Regions from separate parts of the Phytomonospora sp. NPDC050363 genome, predicted to be linked through region 1. Evidence: riboswitches for the same ligand, from Rfam matches in the RefSeq annotation. Region 1 holds a riboswitch; each other region holds the start of a gene.
What was found. A riboswitch is a leader RNA that binds a small molecule or an ion and turns the genes downstream of it on or off. The one in region 1 is predicted to bind cobalamin.
Positions count from the first base shown of each region.

Region 2: another riboswitch for cobalamin. It lies ahead of AB0I28_RS08925 (peptidase); the one in region 1 lies ahead of AB0I28_RS35345 (ribonucleoside-diphosphate reductase subunit alpha).
Region 3: another riboswitch for cobalamin. It lies ahead of AB0I28_RS03480 (acyl-CoA thioesterase); the one in region 1 lies ahead of AB0I28_RS35345 (ribonucleoside-diphosphate reductase subunit alpha).

Region 1 covers NZ_JBFAKK010000018.1:126,997-133,400, reverse strand. Annotated here, with positions in the region: gene AB0I28_RS35350 (ribonucleotide-diphosphate reductase subunit beta) at 1-417, opposite strand, end outside; gene AB0I28_RS35345 (ribonucleoside-diphosphate reductase subunit alpha) at 482-2,833, opposite strand; cobalamin riboswitch at 2,967-3,109, opposite strand; gene AB0I28_RS35340 (MFS transporter) at 3,357-4,940, shown strand; gene AB0I28_RS35335 (ferritin-like domain-containing protein) at 5,090-5,530, opposite strand; gene AB0I28_RS35330 (hypothetical protein) at 5,527-5,985, opposite strand; gene rimP (ribosome maturation factor RimP) at 6,120-6,404, shown strand, end outside.
Region 2 covers NZ_JBFAKK010000003.1:176,646-183,049, forward strand. Annotated here, with positions in the region: gene AB0I28_RS08905 (ATP-binding cassette domain-containing protein) at 1-154, opposite strand, end outside; gene AB0I28_RS08910 (CbiQ family ECF transporter T component) at 151-1,281, opposite strand; gene AB0I28_RS08915 (hypothetical protein) at 1,278-2,198, opposite strand; gene AB0I28_RS08920 (cell wall anchor protein) at 2,195-3,604, opposite strand; cobalamin riboswitch at 3,755-3,892, opposite strand; cobalamin riboswitch at 3,974-4,131, shown strand; gene AB0I28_RS08925 (peptidase) at 4,234-5,259, shown strand; gene AB0I28_RS08930 (hypothetical protein) at 5,273-5,749, shown strand; gene AB0I28_RS08935 (enoyl-CoA hydratase/isomerase family protein) at 5,802-6,404, opposite strand, start outside.
Region 3 covers NZ_JBFAKK010000001.1:790,462-796,865, forward strand. Annotated here, with positions in the region: gene AB0I28_RS03450 (VOC family protein) at 1-299, opposite strand, end outside; gene AB0I28_RS03455 (metalloregulator ArsR/SmtB family transcription factor) at 296-652, opposite strand; gene AB0I28_RS03460 (SRPBCC domain-containing protein) at 639-1,073, opposite strand; gene rpmG (50S ribosomal protein L33) at 1,197-1,361, opposite strand; gene AB0I28_RS03470 (GTP-binding protein) at 1,433-2,674, shown strand; gene AB0I28_RS03475 (O-acetyl-ADP-ribose deacetylase) at 2,663-3,175, opposite strand; cobalamin riboswitch at 3,229-3,371, shown strand; gene AB0I28_RS03480 (acyl-CoA thioesterase) at 3,486-4,007, shown strand; gene AB0I28_RS03485 (thioredoxin domain-containing protein) at 4,072-4,965, shown strand; gene AB0I28_RS03490 (DEAD/DEAH box helicase) at 5,023-6,404, opposite strand, start outside.

The DNA.
Region 1 (6,404 bases):
GCAGAAGTCGCCCTTCTCCTTGATCGACGGGATGTGCTCGATCGCCGAGAACGCCTGCACCCGGTCCTCGTGGTCGGGCAGGTAGGTGTCCAGCAGCGTCAGATAGAACTGGACGTGCACGGCCTCCTCGAACAGCTGCCGCGACAGGTACAGCCGCGCCTCGGGGGCGTTGACGTGCTTGTACAGGTTCAAGACCAGGTTGTTGGCCACGATCGTGTCGCCCGTGGCGAAGAAGGCCACGAGCCGTTTGACCAGGTGGTACTCGCCCGGAGTCAGCTTGGCGAGGTCGGAGACGTCGGCGGCGAGGTCCACCTCCTCGACCGTCCACGTGTTGCGGATCGCCGCCCGGTACTGCTCGTAGAAGTCCGGGTAGCGCATCGGGCGCAGGGTCAGGTCCATGCCCGGGTCGAGCAGCATCTGCTGGTTTCGCTGGTGGGGGACGGTCACCGGTGTTCCTCTCTGACGTCGTCGTGGTGGGATGTCACTGGCACGCCTCGCAGACCTCGGGGTTCTCCAGGGAGCAGGCGACGGCCTCGTCGGCGGTGAACCGCGGCAGCTCCACGATCGACGCCGGACGCTCGGCGGCCACCGTGGTCTGCTGGATCCGCGTCGCCGGACGGGAACGCAGGTAGTACGTGGTCTTGAGGCCCTCGCGCCACGCGTAGGCGTACATCGACGACAGCTTCCCGATCGTCGGGGCGGCCATGAACAGGTTGAGCGACTGGCTCTGGTCGATGAACGGCGTGCGCGCCGCGGCCAGGTCGATCAGTGCCTTCTGCGGCAGCTCCCACGCCGTGCGGTACAGCGATTTCAGCTCGGCGGGCAGCCAGTCGAAGTCCTGTACCGAGCCCTCCGACCCCAGCAGCGCCCCGCGCGTGGCGTCGTTCCAGCGCCCGAGCCGCTTGAGCTCGGCGATCAGGTACGGGTTGACCTGGAGGAACTCGCCCGACAGCGTCTCGCGCTTGAACACGTTGGACACCACCGGCTCGATGCACTCGGCGCTGCCCGCGATCGCCGCGATCGTCGCCGTCGGGGCGATCGCGATGAGCAGCGAGTTGCGCAGTCCGGTGCGGGAGACCTTGGCGCGCAGAGCATCCCACCGCTCCGGCTGGGCGATCACGGCCTGCGGGAAGTGGTCGACGTGCAGGACGCCGTCGGCGGCCCGGGTGTCCGGGTACGACGGGTGGCGGCCGAGGCGCTCGGCCAGCTCGGCCGAGGTCTCGTAGGCGGTGAGCGCTATCTCCTCGGCGATCCGCGTCGACAGCTCCTTGGCCGACGGCGAGTCGAAGGGCAGCCGCAGCTTGAAGAAGACGTCGGCCAGCCCCATCACGCCCAGGCCCACCGGACGCCACTTCCGGTTGCTCGCGCCCGCCGGGTCGGTCGGGTAGTAGCTGCGGTCGATGGTCCGGTCGAGGAACCTCACCGCCGTGCGGACCGTGCGCGCCAGCGCCGCGAAGTCCACGCCATCGGCCGCGACGTGCTCCGACAGGTTGATCGAACCCAGGTTGCACACTGCCGTGGTGTCGTTGTCGGTGACCTCCAGGATCTCGGTGCACAGGTTCGACAGGTGGATCACGTTGTTCTCGCGCGCGGTCTGGTTGCTCGCGCGGTTGGCGGCGTCCTTGAAGGTCATCCAGCCGTTGCCGGTCTGCGCCAGCGTCCGCATCATCCGCGCGTACAGGGTCCGCGCCGGGACCGTCCGCCTCGCCAGCCCGGCCGCCTCGGCCTCGGCGTAGGCGGCGTCGAAGCGCTCACCCCACAGGTCGGTGAGCAGCGGGACGTCTTTCGGGTCGAACAGCGACCAGGGCGCGTCGGCCTCGACCCGGCGCATGAACTCGTCGGGGACCCACACGGCCAGGTTGAGGTTGTGCGTGCGCTGCGCCTCGTCACCGGTGTTGTCCTTGAGTTCGAGGAACTCGTCGATGTCGGCGTGCCACGGCTCCAGGTAGACACAGGCCGCGCCCTTGCGGCGGCCGCCCTGGTTGACCGCGGCGACGGAGGAGTCGAGCGTCCGCAGCCACGGGACGATGCCGTTGCTGTTGCCGTTGGTGCCCTTGATGAGCGAGCCGCGCGAGCGGACGCGGGTCCAGGAGACGCCGATGCCGCCGGCGAACTTCGAAAGGCGCGCGATGTCGGTGTAGCGGCCGTAGATGGCCTCCAGCTCGTCACGCGGGGAGTCGAGGAGGAAGCAGGACGACAACTGGGGGTGGGCCGTGCCGGAGTTGAACAAGGTCGGCGAGCTCGGCAGGTAGGCGAGACGGCTGGTCAATCCGTAGAGTTCGGCCGCCTCCTCCACCGTCGAGGACAGGCCGGCGGCCACACGAAGCAGGAACCACTGCGGGGTCTCGATGACCTTGCGGGTCGTGGGATGGCGCAGGAGATAGCGGTCGTAGACGGTGCGGAGCCCAAAATAGCCGAAGCGGTCGTCGGCGGCGTCGTCCACAAGGGAGTTCAGTGCGGCGGTGTTCGCCGCCGCGAAGGCCGCCAGTTCGGTGTTGTGCAGGCCCAGGCGGTGTCCCTCGGCGACCGAATCGCCGAAGGAGCGCAGCCCGCCGCCGGCCACCTCGTCGTGGATCACGTGCGCCAGCAGCCGCGCGGCCAGCCGCGAGTACTGCGGGTCGGTGCCGATCAGGGCCGCCGCGGCCCGGACGGCGAGTTCGAGGTCCTCGGCCTCGGTCGAACCGGGCGCCCGGCCGGTCTCGACGGCGCGGACGACTCGCGCCGGTTCGGTGTCGGGCAGTCCCTCGGCCGCCACGAAGATGCGGGTGTGGAGGGCCGGTGCCGCTTCGGCGGTTCCGGCGTCCCCGGTGAAGCTCACGGTGGTGATTGCCATGACGAGACGGCCTCCTCGCGTACGTCGATCCGATCGCTCTCCGGTGGACGCGGACGAGGCGGACGACGCACGCCGGGACGGGCGCACGCGTTCGCTGCGGTCCTGTCCACGAGACCGGGGAGCGGCACGCGCCGTCGGCGCGCGCGCCAGCGGCAGGTCTCCGGACTCGCGGCGGGGCCGCTCACCGTTGCGGGACAGTCCCGGACTCTCACCGGGTTCCCTGTTGCCTCACGGGAAGCAGGTGGCTTCCCGTGAACCGTTGGCGTGGAACAGACTACATGTTGGGGTAGTGGGAAATGTGGACCCCAAGATGTTCGGGCGTGGCGCATGTGAGGTAGGGCGCCAAGGGGTTCCAGGAGGCCCGCTTCGGTGCCGCGCGGGAGGGCTGGTGGGGCCGGGGACGGGGTGTGCACAGAGGACGGTGGCGCACCCGCGCCGAGAATTTCTCCGCGCCGGATGTCGAGAAGTGATCACCCGCCCCGACAGATCGGTGACACCCGTCCCGCATTCGGAAAGGACGCTCATGAACGACTCGATCCCGGCGAGGGCCGGCCGGCGCGAATGGATCGCGCTGGCGGTGCTCGCCCTGCCGACGCTGCTGGTCTCCATCGACGTGTACGTGCTGCTCCTCGCCCTGCCTCACATGACGGCCGACCTCGGCGCCGACGGCGTCGAGCAGCTGTGGATCACCGACGTCTACGGTTTCATGCTCGCCGGATTCCTGATCACCATGGGCACGCTCGGCGACCGGATCGGCCGGCGGCGGCTCCTGCTGATCGGGGCCGCGGCCTTCGGCGCCGCCTCCGTCGTGGCGGCCTACTCGGTCAGTCCGGCGATGCTGATCGGTGCCCGCGCCGTGCTGGGCGTGGCCGGCGCCGTTCTCGCGCCGTCGACCATGTCGCTGATCCGCACCCTGTTCCGCGACGCCCGCCAGATGGGGCTGGCGATCGGGATCTGGGGCCTGTGCTTCTCGGCCGGCGCGGTGATCGGGCCGCTGGTGGGCGGCGCGATGCTCACCCGGTTCTGGTGGGGCTCGGTCTTCCTGCTCGGCGTGCCGGCGATGGCGCTGCTGCTCGTGCTCGGCCCCATCCTGCTGCCCGAGTTCCGCGCGCCCGGAGGCGGGAAACTCGACCTGGTCAGCGTCGCGCTGTCCCTCGCGGCGGTCCTGCCGGCCGTCTACGGGCTCAAGGAACTGGCGCACAACGGCGGGAGCCTGCCCCCCATGGCCGCGCTGGTCGTCGGGGTGCTGTTCGCGGTCCTGTTCGCCCGCAGGCAGCGGCGCCTGGAGCACCCGCTGCTCGACCTGCGGCTGTTCGCGAACCGTTCGTTCAGTACCGCGCTGGGCGGCACGCTGTCGGCGACGCTGCTGATGGGCGCGCTCATGCTGTTCATCACGCAGGACCTGCAATTGGTCGAAGGGCTCTCGCCGTTCGAGGCGGGCATGTGGATGATGCCGGCCGTGATCGCCAACGCCATCTCGTTCATCGTGTCGCCGCTGCTCGCCAGGCGGTTTCGGCCGGCCTACCTGATCGGCGCCGGTCTGGCGGTCTCGGTGACCGGGCTGGTCATGCTGACGCGGACCGACACCACGTCCGGGCCGCTCGTGCTCGCGGCCGGGTTCACGCTGATCTTCCTGGGCTCCGGGCCGCTCGTGACGCTGGGCGTCCAGCTGATCATGGCCGCCACGCCGCCGGAGAAGGCGGGCTCGGCCGCCGCCCTGAACGAGACCGGCGGGCAGTTCGGTTTCGCGTTCGGGCTCGCCGCGCTCGGCAGCATCGCGGCGGCGGTCTACACCGCGCGGTTCACGCCGCCGGACGGAGTGACCGAGGCGGCGGCGGAGCAGGCGAGCGAGAGCCTCGCCGACGCCGTGGTGGTGGCCGGGGAACTGCCGGCCGGGTTGGGGGAGGCGCTGCTGGCGCCGGCACGGGAGGCGTTCGTGAGCGGACTGCACCTGGTGGCGGGGATCAGCGCGGTGATCCTGGCGGTGGTCGCCGTGGCCATCGTGCGGTTGCTGCGGGATGTGCCGCCGACCGGCGCGGGGGCAGGCGCCGACTCCGCGGTGCGCGCGAAGGGAGAGGCGGAGACGGTGTCCGGGCAGCCGGGCTGATCGAGATGGAGCCTCGTGGATATGTCACAGGCTGCGCGTAATGTGAATTCTGGGGCCCCTTTGGGTGTGCTGGGGGAGTGCGCGTTTCGTTCGAGCGCGCGCTCCTTCGGTGTGCCCGGACGGCCTCCGCCCCGCCCGACCCACGCCCCTCAGGCCCCCGGGAAGGTCGCCGCCGCCTTCTGCTCACCCCGCCACCGTCGCCACACCGCCGCCCGCGTCGCCGCGTTCGACAGCCCGTCGACGGCGTGCCGGCGGTCATCGCCCGCTGTCGCCGATACGACCGTCCGCCAGGTCGCGGCGGTCGCGTCCTCCAGCTTGGTCAACAGCGCGACGGCCTCGCCTTCGTTCGTCAGCGGATCGACGACGGTGTAGGCCGCCTCCGGCGGCGGGGGCAGCTGCCCGAGCCCCGCCATGTACTCCGTCAGCCGGTCGCGCAGGTCGCGGTGGGTGTTCTCCGCATCGGCGGCGATGTCCAGGGCGGCCTTGTCGCCGAGCTCCACACCGGCCCTTCCGTAGGCGTAGATCAGCGCGTACTCGGCGGCCAGACCGGCCGCGAGGCCGTCGGCGGGCGCGGGCGTGGGTTCGTTCATCCGAGGAGCTCCCAGTGTGCGGCGCGGCACGCCGCGATCGAGGCGAGCAGCCGGGCGGCCTGGGGTTCGTCGCTGGCCACGCACTGCTCGACGGCTTCCTTGCGGGCCGCCGACTCGGCCTTCCGCAGCGACTTCATCGTGTCGGGTTCAGCTGGTGCCGCCCCGGTGATTCGCGAGGCGCCGGGTCCGATGTGCAGCGCCAGCTCGGCGGCGTGCGCCTCGTGGTCGGCGCGCAGCGTGGTCAGTAGCTCGACACGGTCCACCCCGCCGGCGGCGAGAGTCGCGTCATAGCGGGCTAGGAGGGTGCGCGCGGTCAGCAGCGCGCCGTCGAGACCGTGCTCGACGACATGCGCCTCACCAGGCGCGCAGGCCGTCGAAACGGCCGACAGGACGGCGAGGCCGCCGAGAAGGACGACACGCCGGGACGTGCCACGGCGTCGCGGGGAATCAGGCACCCACCCAGTTTTCCAGACGACCCGTCGATCGCGCGGCACCGTGACGTGGGTGACGAGCCGGGGCAAGTTAGGCTGCTTCAACAAATGAGACGTTCCCGCCGCGCGCGGGCTCTTAGCGGGCTGGAGGTGTGGCAATGGGGGATCCGACGACGGATCGGCTCGAGGCGATCATCGCGCCGGTCGTGGCCGAGGCCGGATACGACCTCGAAGAGCTCAAGGTGTCCAAGGCCGGCCGCCGCAGCCTGGTCAGGCTGCTGGTCGACCGCCAGGGCGGCGTCAACCTCGACGCCGTCGCCGAAGTGTCGCGACTGGTGTCGAAGGCGCTCGACGAGGCCGAGGAGACCGGCGGCCCGTTCGCCACCGGCGCCTACACCCTGGAGGTCAGCTCGCCCGGGGTCGACCGGCCGCTGACGCTGCCG
Region 2 (6,404 bases), on a different contig from region 1:
GGCCGTTGACGGCGCCGAGCAGCGTGGACTTGCCCGCGCCGGTGCGGCCGGTGACCAGGCACAGTTCCCCTTCGGGGATGTGCAGGTCGACCTCGGCGAGCACGGGCCGTTGGGCGTCGGTGTGGAAGAAGGTCACGTTCTCGAAGCGGATCACGCGGGCACCTCGCGGGCGGTGGGTTCGGCGATGCCCTGCGTGAGGTCGGGCGGCGGCGCGAGCCACGCCGGGAGCACGCCGACCAGGATCGCCGCGGCCGGCAGCAGGCCGACCTCGGGCCAGGTCAGGGGGTTGAGGGAGGGATAGAGGTTCGCCGGGTCGACACGGGTCGTGAGGTACATCAGCGCACCGGTGGCCAGGCCGGAGGCGGCGACGGTGAACTCGCCGGGCCGCCAGCGGTCGGGGCGGTAGCGGCTGCGCCGGACGCGTTTGCCGCCGATGACGAAACCGGTGGTGGCCACGGCCAGGCCCGCCAGGAGCATGGGTGCTCTCATATATGGCGGGGTCGAGGCGTCCATGACCCCGTACAGGCCGGCGCACACCCCCAGCAGGCCGGTGACGACCAGTGACCCGGTGAGCAGGCGCGTCCCTCGCGGCACCCGCCCGGTGCGCCCGTAGCCGTGCGAGGCCATGGCGGCGGCCAGCGCGAGCGAGCGGTTGAGCGCGTCTTCGAGGACGGGTATGAGGATCCCGCGCAGCGCACGCAGGCCCTTCTGCCCGCCGGCTCGCAGGCGGCGGGCCCGCCGTACGCGTATGACGCTCTCGACGAGCTGCGGCGCCACCGTCAGCGCGACCACGACGGCCGTGCCGATCTCGTACAGGGCACCGGGCAGGGCTTTGAGCATGCGTTTGGGGTTGGCGAGGGCGTTGGCGGCGCCGACGCACACGACCATCGTCGCCAGCCGCAGTCCGTCGTAGAAGCCGCCGAGGACCTGTTCGACGGCGACCGCGCCGAACAGCCGGATGCCCGCCGCCCACTCCGGCAGCGGGATCTCGGGCAGCGTGAACAGGATGATGTCGCCCTGCCCGCCGCCGAAGACGATCCGGAAGACCACCCGCATCGTCACGATGAACCCGGCCAGGTACAGGTACATCCGGAAGGCCAGCGCCCAGGGCGCGTCACCGCGTCGGCGCACGACGACGTAGCCGCACACCGTGAGGATCATGACCAGCAGGATCGGATTGGTGGTGCGGCTGGCCGCGGTGGCGAGCCCGAGCGACCACAGCCACCACGCACCGGGGTGAACGGTGCGCGGCAGCGGTGGCCACAGTCCGGCGAGGCTCAACTCTCTTGGCCGCGTCGGGCGTGTTTGCGGCGCCAGGCGACCGCTCCGCCGCCGACGGCGAGCAGCGCGACCACGGCGATACCGGCCAGGGTGCTGCCGGGGATGCCGCGGCTGGTCGCGTTCGACGCGTTCTGCATGCCGTCCTCGCCGACCCCGGTCCAGCCGGGCGCCTCGGTGGGCAGCACGGCCGTGCCCGGGGAGGACTCGACGGGCGCGGACGGGCCGGTGCTCGCGGAGGGAGCGCCCGACTCGCCGGGCTTCTTCGGGGCGCCGGGCTCGTCGTCGCCGGGTTTCGCCGGATCACCGCCGCCGGGGGAGCCCGACCCGTTCGAGCCGGAGCCGTCGTCACCGCCGTCGTTCCCGTCGTCACCGCCACCGTCGTTTCCGCCGGTGGGCGGCGGCGCGGGCCGCACCGGGGCGATGCGCGGCGCCGGGTTGCTCGTCGCCGACTTGTTCTTGGAGAACGACCAGCCCTCGAAGCTGCCCTGCGGCGGCTTGCGGTTCATCACGCCCCACTGGCTGTAGGTCCAGTTCCCGCCGTTGGGCGAGTGCCAGTAGCTCCAGTAGGCGGTGGCGGGGGGAGTGTCGATGCACGGTTCGTCGGCCGCTCCCGGCTTGCCCTCGATCCGGCAGACGAAGGCCTCGCCCCAGCGGTTGGTGCCGGTGATCTGGATCCCGGCGTTCTTCAGCGCCGCGTGCCCGGTCGCCTGATCGCCGGGGGCGCAGCGGATGATCGTGGTCCCGCCGAGCTCCTGGAAGTCGATGACCACCGTGACGCCGGTGGCGTCGGGGCAGTGGCCGGGCGTGCCTTTCGACCCGTCGACCGCCGAGGCCGGCGATGCCGCGACCGCCGTGCTCAGCCCGGCGAGCAGCGCCACGGCGGCGAGCGCGTGGAGGATGCGTCGGGGGGTGCTCATGATGTTTGCGCCCCCTTGCGCTTGCGGGCGGCGAGGAACAGCACCGCGCCGCCTGCCAGCAGGATCAGCGCGGCACCGCCGAACATGAGCAGGCTCGAACCGGTCAGCGGGAGCTTGCCGTTGCCGCCGGGGCCTGGGGGGACGCCGACCGTCGTCGTGGTGGCCGGAGTGGTGACCGGCGCCGAGGAGGCCGGGTCCGTGGGGGTCGGCGTGGCGGTCGCCGTCGGCGAGGAGCTCGTGGGGTCCGTCGGGCTCGGCGAGTCGGAGCCGCCGGGGTTCGGGTCGGTCTTGCCGATCTCGCCCAGCGGGACCTGCGCGAGCACCAGCAGCGCCTGCGGGGTGGCCCGGCGCCAGGTGTCGCGCTGGAGCGGGTCGAGGCCGTTGGCCTTCGCGTCGGCGAGCAGCTCGTCGTTGTAGGCGATCGTGCCGACGTCCTCGCTCGCCGCACCGGCGTCGGCGGCGGTGATCTGGCGCGCGGCGACCCACGCGGCGGCCCGGTCGGCCTCCGCCTGGTGCCCGGTGGCGGCCAGGGCCTGTCCGGCCAGGCCGGTGGAGTTGGCGTTGGACGCCTCGGTGGGACCCGAGCCGCCGAACTCGCCGTCGGCGCGCTGGATCTCCTTGAGCCAGTCGCCGCCCTTCTTCGCGGCCGCGGCGGCGCCCTCGGCACCGTCCCCGGCGGCGGCGAGGAGCGCCTGCACGGCCATGCCGGTGGAGTCGGGGTCGAGGACCGGGTTCTCCTGCGCGTCGCAGTCGCCGTTGACGGTCGTGCCGCCGAAGGCGTAGGGGTACAGGCGGAAACCGCCCTCGGAGCACTGCTGGTCGATGAGGAAGTCGACGGCGCTCTGCGGCACGTCGCCCGAGCCGGCCAGCCCGAGGATCGCCAGGGACTGGTCGAAGGTGTTGCTGGAGTCGCTGCCGTCGGTGACCTTGTTCTTGACCCGGCCCTCCTCGGGGCCCTTGTCGGCACCGGCGACGAGGTCCAGGACCTCCTGGCGCATGTCGTAGTCGCCGAAGGCCTCCGGGTCGGCGTCCGAGATCGTGGCGGCGTACAGGACCTTCGCGGCCGCGCCGGCGATGCGCTGGCCCTTGGTGTCCCACAGGTCGAGGGAGAAGTACTCCCAGGCGCGCTCTTCGAGGGCGGCGGTGATCTTGTCGGCGGTGGCCTTCTCGACACCGGTGGCCTTCAGGGCGATGAGGGTGTCGATCGTCAGCCCCCAGTCCGTGGTGCCCCAGCCGGTGGGGATGTGGCCCTCCGCGGTGATCTCGCCGGCCTGCCAGGTCGCGGCGTCGCGGGCGGCGGCGGTGTCGGCCAGGGCGGAGGGGGACATGGCCACGGCGGCGGCCACGAGTACCGAGGCTCCCGCTCCGAGGATGGCCAGGGTTCGGCCGGATGGTCTGCCGGGCATCGGGGGCACCTTTCAACGCGCGAGGGGCGGTCGGCGTCGGGGACCCGGAAGGGCGGTGGAACGAAAGAACCCCTGGCGCATCCGTGACGAATGCCGCAGGGGCCCGAAAGACTCGGCTACCGGGCTCCACACCGCAGACCATGACAGTGAGAAGCAGTGCACGCGTACGGCAGGTGTTCCGACTTGCGGCTCTCGCCGCTCACGGTTGCAGGTCAGCGCCGGATTCGCACCGGCTTCCCCTTGTCGCACACGCGATTCGATTGTGTCGCCGGCTCATCACCGGCGACCGGAGTCTACTGCCGGCGACCGCCCGTGCGCCAGCTCGCCAGAGCGATACGGCACACATTCGGGCCGTGCCCTCAGGCCCGTCTTGACACTCCCCGTGCGGCTGTCCATACTGCCTGCTGCAACTCCAATGAGGACGGTAGCGGGGGAAGTCCGGTCGAAATCCGGCGCTGACCCGCAACGGTGGGCCGCGGTCGCAACCGCGGCGAGCCCGAATACCCGCCCGTCCTGCTTCGCCCATTTCCCGTCGTGGTCCGCGGGACGGCGACCGGATGCTCAGGCGCCCCCAATGCCCGTGACGACCGGTGCGCGGTCCCGCATACCGGAAAGGCGTAACCACGCCCATGTCACACCGCCTCTTGCCGCGCGCCGCCCTCATCGGCGGACTCGCGCTCGCGGTCCTCGCCGCCACGCCCGTCGCGGCATCGCCCCCCACAGTCGACCGCGGTGAGGCCGCCGCCGGCTGGCTCGCCCGCCAGATGGTCGACGGCGAACGCTTCGAGACCGTCTTCGACGGCGTCGCCTACCCCGACCAGGGACTCACCCTCGACGCCGTGTTCGCCTTCGCGGCGACCGGGACGGCCGACGACCACGCCGACCGCGCCCTCGACTGGCTCGCCGAACCCGGCGTCACCGGCGGCTACGTCGGCGAGGGCACCGAGTCCTACGCCGGCGCCACCGCGAAGCTCTCGCTGGCCGTCCAGGTCCGCGGCGGCGACCCCAGCACCTTCGCCGGCCTCGACCTCGAAGCCCGCCTGCGCGCCCTGGAGACGGCCACCGGCCGCTTCTCCGACGCCTCGGCCTGGGGCGACTACAGCAACGCCTTCAGCCAGTCGCTGGCGATCCTGACGCTCGACCGCACCACGACCGGGGCGCCCTCGACGGCGGTCGGCTTCCTCGCCGGCAGCCGCTGCGCCGACGGCGGCTACCCGCTGCTGTTCGGAGAGTCGACCTGCACGAGCAGCGTCGACGCCACCGCCTACGCCGTCCAGGCGCTCCTCGCCGTCGGCCGCTGGCCGGACGCCGGCGCCGGACTGCGCTGGCTGGCGAGCGTCCAGTCGCCCAACGGATCCTTCAGCGACCTCGGCGTCGAGAACGCCAACAGCACCGGCCTGGCCGCCCAGGCCCTGCTCGCCGGCGGACGCCTCGGCGCGGCGATCAAGGCCCGCCAGTTCGTCAAGACCCTCCAGATCGACTGCACCGGAACCATCGCCACCCGCGGCGCGATCAACCTCAAGGCCGGGCCCTTCGACCCGTCGACCGCCAATCGCGCCACCGCCCAAGCCGTCCTCGGCCTCGGCACGACCAGCCTCGCCGACCTCGACGCCGACGGCTCGGCCACCGGCGACCCCCTCCTGTACTGCCACTAGAAGGAGCACCGACATGACCCTGTCCACCCTCACCCGCCGCGCGGTGCTCCTGCTCGCCGCCGCGCTCGCCTCGGTCGCGCTCATCGCCGCCGACCCGACCGCGCGCCCCGCGCACGCCGCCGCCTGCGCCGGGACCACCGGCGTCACCGTCGTCGTCGACTTCACCGCGTTCGGCGGAAGCGTCGACACCCGTTGCGCGCTCGGCGATCCCGCCACCGGACTGGAAGCCCTCGAAGACGCCGGGTTCGTCATCACCGGCACCCAGCGCTGGGGCAAGGCCTTCATCTGCCGCGTCGACGGACTGCCGCTCCCGGCCGCCGAGGCGTGCGTGAACACGCCCCCCGCCTCGGCCTACTGGTCGTACTGGCACGCCGCCCCGGGCGGCACCTGGAGCTACAGCACGAGCGGCGCGACCTCCTACAACCCCGCGCCGGGCTCGGTCGAAGGCTGGGCCTTCGGTTCCGGCGGTCAGCCGACGGTCGCCCCTTAGCGACGACGGTTCCCGAGTGAGACGGCCCCGGCGGGAGCATCCCGCCGGGGTCTCACGCCAGCCCGAGCTCGCGGTCCCTCGGCGCGAAGCAGGACGCGACGAACGCGGGGTCGGCCATCGGTGGACTCCAGCGCGGATCGCGGTCCTTGTCGATGATCTGCGCGCGGATGCCCTCGGCGAGGTCATGGGTGTGCAGCAGCGCCGAGGACAGGCGGAACTCCTGGTCGAGCGCGGCCTCAAGGCTCGGCAACGCCGCCGCCGAGCGCACCGACCGCAGCGTCACCGCCAGCGAGGTCGGCGACTTGCCCTCGATCTCCTTGGCCGCCGCCCGCGCCGCCGGGTCGGGGTGGGCGCGCAGCCGGTCGAGGATTTCATCGACCTCCTCGGCGGCGTAGCACTCGTCGATCCAGCCGCGCGCCTGCGCGAGCTCGCCCGGCGGGGGAGGGGTGCCGAAGGCGGGCACCCGGCCGTCGGTCAGCGCGGCGGCGAGCTCCGGGAAACGCGCCGTCGGCATGTAGTGGTCGGCCAGTCCGGCGTAGATCGCGTCCCCGGCCCCGATCGAGCCGCCGGTCAGCGCCAGGTGCAGACCCGTGAGGCCGGGCGCGGCGGCGAGGAGCCGGCTGCCGCCGACGTCGGGATGCAGGCCGATGCCGAC
Region 3 (6,404 bases), on a different contig from region 1:
ACCTCATCACACGGATGGATGCCGACGGCGGCCAGCTCACGCGTCGCGACGTCCAGGTCGTCGGTGTGAAGCTGAAGCCACAGGTCCGGGTTGCTGTAGTTGTCGACGCAGTCCAGCCAGAGCGTGTTCGGCCCGAACCGCACCGAGTGGGTCCTCGAAACGGTCGGCGCGTAGGAGACGTCCTCCTCCGCGACGTCGAATCCCAAGGTGTCGCGGTAGAAGGCGACGGTGGCCTCGTACTGGGCCTTGGGGATCTTCATGGCGATGTTCAGGCCGGCGGTGAACGCGGACTTGCTCATGGTGCCGTGTCTCCTTCGTAGGTGGTTTCGAGTGCGTGTTCCAGTGCCGAAAGGCGGTCGTCCCAGCGGTTGGCGAGTCGTGCGAGCCATGCCTGGGCCGCGCGGACGGCGGTCGGGTCGAGCCGGTAGGGGTGGCGGCGGCCGACCGGTTCGCCCGGGCGGATCAGTCCCGCCTCGGTGAGCTGGCCCAGGTGCTTGGCGACCGCTTGGCGGCTTATCGGCAGCCGCTGTGCCAGTTCGGTGACGGTCGCGGGACCCGCGCGGGCGAGTTCGTCCAGCAGAGCCCGCCGTGTCGGGTCGGTGAGGGCCGTGAACACCGCGACGGCCCGTTCCTCCGCGTCAGACGGCCGCATCGAGGTAGCTCTCCAGGTCGGCCAGCTCCTCGTTCCAGCCCTGACTGTTCGCCGCGTGGGCGGATCGGGCGACGTCCTCGGCGGCCCGCGTGAATCCGCTCTCCACGAGGTGCAGCCTGGTGCCTTCGGGCACCGGCTCCAGCGTGAACTCCACGAGTGTTCGCGGGGCGTCCGCCTCCGGGAGGCCTTCGACGCGCCACCAGAACGAGAAGCGGTGCGGTGGCGCGACGACCTCGATCGTGGCGACGGACTCCTCGTCCAGTTCGTCCCAGCGGAAGAACGCCCGCCCGCCGGGGCGCAGGTCGATCTCGGCGACCGAGCCGAACCACCGCGAGAGTCCCTCCGCCGTGGTCAGTGCCGCCCATACGCGCTCGACGGGATGCCGCAGCACGACCACGCGTTCGATGGAATCCGAGACCATCTCCACCCTCCTTCGCAACCTTTCAGTTGCCATCTATGGCAACCTACAGGTTGCGATGTTGATCCGCAAGTGTCGCGTCCTTTCGCGGGGGCGCCGCCGGGAAGCGGCGCCCCCGTTCGCGCGTTAACGCTCCTCGCGGAACTCGGCGTGCCCGCCGAGGCGCGGGTCGAACTTGCGCAGGACGAGCCGGTCAGGGTCGTTGCGGCGATTCTTGCGTGTCACGTAGGTGTAGCCCGTCCCCGCGGTGCTGCGGAGCTTCACGATCGCGCGAATGTCACCAGAAGCCATGGTCACCCTCCTTGAAAAGCTATGCATAATGATAATCATTATCAATACCTGCTTATTCCCAGGAGGCTCGCATGACCACCACCGGACCCGCCGCCCCGCCCCGGCCGACGACCCCCACCCCCGTGACACGCACCCCCGTCACCGTCCTCGCCGGCTTCCACGCCCACGCCACCACCGCCGTCGCCGACCGCCTCCTGAACGCCGAACCCGAACTGCTCCTCGTCGGCCACGACCTCACCGCACTCGCCGACGGTGTCGTCCGCCGCCGGATCCGCGACTCCTCCGGCATCCTCGAAGAAGGGGAGACCCGCCTCACCCACGGCTGCGGCACCTGCGCCATCCGCGAGGACCTCGTGCCGGTCCTGATGCGCCTGGCCCGTGACCACCCCGGCAGGCCACTGCTCGTCGAGCTCCCGGAGACCGTCGAACCCCAATCCGTCGCCGAAGCCTGCGCCCACCTCCACGTCGACGGCACCCCGGCGGCCGAGGTCATCCGGGTCGACTCCTGCACCACTGTCCTCGACGCTCTCAGCCTCCGAGGCGACCTCAGCAGCGTCGACGACATCGCCCGCCGCCGCCGCACCCCCGTCGAGGACACACGCGGCGTCGCCGAGGTCGTCGTCCGCCAGATCGAGTACGCCGACACCGTCCTCCTTCACGGCGAAGCCGCCGGCGGCGCCTACGAAACCGCCCGCCTCGGTGTGCTGGCCCGCAGGCTCGCACCCTGGGCCGCCCACCCCGAACCCTCCGACGACCACGGCCTGGCCGCCGCGATCCTGCGCACCGGCCGCCACGACCCGCGACGCCCGCCGGGCCCGGCCCGCGCGCTCGCCGGGCTCACCCTGGGCGTGCACGCACCCTTCGAGGACTGCGGGGTCATCTCGATGCTCTTCGCCGCCCGCAGGCCCTTCCACCCCGAGCGGCTGCACGCGCGCCTGGATGAGATCGCTTACTCGGCCCTCCGTGCACGCGGACACCTCTGGCTGGCCACGCAGCCCGACACCGTCGTCGCCTTCGAAGCCGCCGGCGGCGGCATCGCCATGGCTTCTCTGGGACCGTGGCTCGACGCGGTCCCGGTGGAATCCCGGGAAGCGCACAGCGCCGTCCGCCGTGTCGCCGCCGCGCTCGACTGGGACCCCTACTACGGCGACCGGGGAAACTCGCTGGCCTTCATCGGCGAGGGTTTCGACGTCGACGAGCTGCGGGTGCGACTAGAGGACTGCCTGCTGACCGACCTGGAACTCGCGGAGGGCGAGGATGCGCGCAGGGCTTGGAGCGACCCCTTCGCCGGCTGCTTCCCGTCACATCCGTGAGCGGACGTCCCCGGCGAGTTCGAAGGTCTCCTCGTCGAACAGGACGAGCCGGGCACTCTCGACGGAGGTGGGCGTGGTGTCCATCGCGTCGAGGGCCACCCGGATCGCGTCGTCGGGCGGCCAGCCGAAGATCCCCGCCGAGATGAGCGGAAAGGCGATCGTGCGCGCGCCCAGCTCGTCGGCGACGGCGAGGCCGCGCACGTAGCAGGACCGCAGGAGGTGGGTCTGGTCCTCGTCGGGCCAGTAGTGGGGGCCGACGGTGTGGATCACCCAGCGGGCGGGTAGTCGGCCCGCCGTCGTGGCGACGGCCTCGCCGGTCGGCAGGCCCTTGCCGTACCGCGACCGCCGCAGTTTTTCGCACTCGGCGAGGATCGCGGGGCCTCCGGCGCGGTGGATGGCGCCGTCGACTCCTCCGCCGCCGAGCAGGGAGGAGTTGGCCGCATTGACGATCGCGTCGGTCTTCTCCGCGGTGATATCGCCCTGTACGAGTTCCACGCGCACGATTGCCTCCTCACCGTGATGGACGGCACCATGCTCCCACGGCCCCGCGCGACTAACCTGATCATGGCGCTGGTGCGCCGGCGACCGCCCGGTCCCGGCGCCGAGAGGGAACCCGGTGGAAGTCCGGGGCTGCCCCGCAACGGTCAACGCGCATTGCGCCGTGAGCCCGATACCTGCCCGCGCCCCGCGCGCGACCGCGTGCGCGGTGACCGCCGGTCTCGCGGGTGGGCCGAACGGGAGCGCGAACCCCTCGTGCCCTGTCCCGCCCTCGTTCGACGGTCGGCGTCCGTTCGCGAGGGAAGGAACGAGCATGACCACATTGGACCGGCCGGATGCCGCGGGGACCGCGCGTCCGCCCTCGGCCTCCCGGGTCACCATGTCGAGCATCATGGGCCCGCAGGACACCAACCTCATGGGAACCGTGCACGGCGGGGTGATCCTCAAGCTCATCGACTCCGTCGCCGGCGTCGTCGCCGCACGGCACAGCGAGGGACCCGCCGTCACCGCCTCCATGGACGAGACGGCCTTCCTGGTGGCCGTGCGGGTCGGGGACGTCGTGCACGTCGACGCCCAGATCACCTGGACCGGGCGCAGCTCCATGGAGGTGGCGGTCAAGGTCACCGCCGACCGCTGGGACGAGTCGGTGCCCGCCACCACCGTGGCCACCGCCCACCTGGTGATGGTCGCCGTCGACGACACGGGAAGCCCTCGCCCGGTCCCGCCGCTCGTGATCGGCTCGGACGCCGACGTCCGCCGCTCGCGGGAGGCCGAGATCCGTCGCACGCACCGGCTCGCCCTGCGCTCCGCCCTTCGCGACGCAGCCGAGGCTTGAGGGGACCGGTCCGCCCCGGACGGTGGGGTCGTGGCGGTTCGCCCGGGGCAACTAAGATCCCGCCATGACCGATCCCCAATGGCAGCAGCAGGGACAGCCCTATCCGCAGTACGGGCAGGAGCCCCCGCCGCAGGGACAGCCCGGGCCGCAATGGGGCCAGCAGCCTCCCGCGCAAGGCCAGCCGCAGGCCGGCGGCTGGCCCGCACAGCCGCCCCCGCCCGGATACCAGCCCCAGCCGGGCTACCCACCCGGGCCCCAGCAGGGTTTCCCCGGACAGCCGGGCTGGCCCGCAGGCCCCGGGCTGCCTCCGGCCGCACCGAAGCGGACCGGCCTGATCGTCGGGGCGGTCGTCGGAGCGGTCGTCCTGGTCGCCGCCCTCATCATCGGCGGCGTCGCACTGTGGTCGGGCGGCGCCGACGAGCGCAGCGGTGGGGGAGGCGCGCCCACAGCGGCGGTGGAAGGACACGGCGTCGTCGTCGGCGAGGGTCCCGTCAAGGTCGAGATCTGGCTGGACTTCCAGTGCCCGCCTTGCGGGGAGTTCCACGCCAACGCGGGTAAGACACTGCGAGAGTTCACCGCGGCGAACCGGATCACGGTCGTCTACCACCCGCTGAACTTCCTGGACTCCATGTCCACCGACGAGTACTCGACGAGGGCCGCGTCGGCGTCGGTGTGCGCTGCCGACCAGGGTGAGTTCGAGGCCTACGCCGACTTCCTGTTCACCAGCCGGCCCGTCGAGGGCGGCCCCGGCCTCTCCGACGAGGAACTGGTCCAGGGCGGAACCCCCATCGGCCTCGCGGACCCGTTCGCGGACTGCGTGCGCACGACGAAGTACGCCGACTGGGTCGAGACCGGCACCACCGAGTCCGGCGTCGGCGCGGTTCCCACCGCCACGATCGGCGGCTCGCCGGTCGCCGACATGACCAACTTCGTCACGGCCCTCGAAGCCGCCGCCTAGGGCTTGACCGGTGGGTCCCGTGGGAGCCGCAGCCCTCGGTGACCCACCGACTCGCCCCTAACCCAGCCGCAGGCCGCGCGGTGTCTCCCGGAAGCCCGCGGCGGCCAGGGCCGCGCCGAGCACCGTCCCCGCGACGGGTTCGCCGTCCCCGCGCTCGACCGCGAGGGATCCGAGCCCACCGCGGCGGACGGTGTCCACCAGCGCCACGGCCGCCGCGCCGAGCACGCGCTCGTCCTCCGTGTACGACAGCATTGTGCGGCCGCCGCGTTCGACATAGAGCGCGAGTTCGCCGCCGGCCAGGACCACCAGCGCTCCCGCGCGGCGACCGGGCCGGTGCCCTCCGCTGCCGTCGGCGACGGTCTCCCGCGCGTCCGGCCAGGACAGGCCCGCCCCGAAGGGGTTCGCCGGGTCGGTCGCGGCGAGCACGACGATCTCGTCCCCGCCGGGAAGCGCACACGCGCGCAGGCGGTCGACGGCGCCCGGCTCGGCGAACTGCGCCGCGCCGAGGCCCGCCACGAAGTAGCCGCGCCGGACCGCGCCCCTGTCCTCCATGGCCGAGAGCACCGGATAGAGGCCGACGGTCGTCTCCCGGACGAGGACGCCGTGCCGGTCCAGCGAGGCGGCCGCCCGTGCGTGCAGACGCCGGGTCGGGTCGGTGTCGCGTTCGGGAAGCCGTTGCCAGCGACCGGTCGCCGTCGGCGGAGACGTCCTGGGAACGCGGCCGGTCCGGCGGGCCAGTGGGAAACCCGGTCGCACGCGTCTCGAACGCGGCGGGCTCGGCCGGGACTTGTGCGCACCCGCGCCCGACAGCAGCGTGCGCAACGGTGCCAGGGAGTCGTTGGTGATCCATCCCGACCACACCAGGTCCCACAGCACCGAGACGAGGGTGGCGTCGTCCTCGGCGTCCACGGTCTCGGAGAGGTCGCGGAAGAACCTGGCCTGGCCGAGCGCGTCCAGCACGGCCTCGTGCAGATCGCTCGACACCGCCTCCGGGTTCGGTTCGGGCAGCAACAGTTCGGCGGAGTCGGCGTAGGCGAGGGTGACCCAGCCGTCATTGGCCGAGATCGAGGCGGATCCCGCCCACAGCAGTTCACCGGACGACGTCAGCTCGTCGAGGAAGACCGGCGTGTAGTCACCGACCCGGGCGGGCAGGATGAGGCGTTCCAGCGCCGAGGCGGGCACCGCGACGCCCTGCAACTGCTCGACGGCCGCCGCCACCGCGTCCACTCCCATCGCATCGGCTCCGACGCCCTGCCAGCCGGGCAGGAAACGGGCGTAGGCGTTCGGTGGGACCGGCGCGATCTCGGCCCGCAGTGCCGCGAGGCTGCGGCGCTTGAGGAGCCGCAGCACTTCCACATCGCACCACTGCGGCTCGTCCTCGGTGAAGGAGCCGTGCGCGAGGGCACCGGCCGCCGCGAGCCCGCGCAGCACCGGCTCGG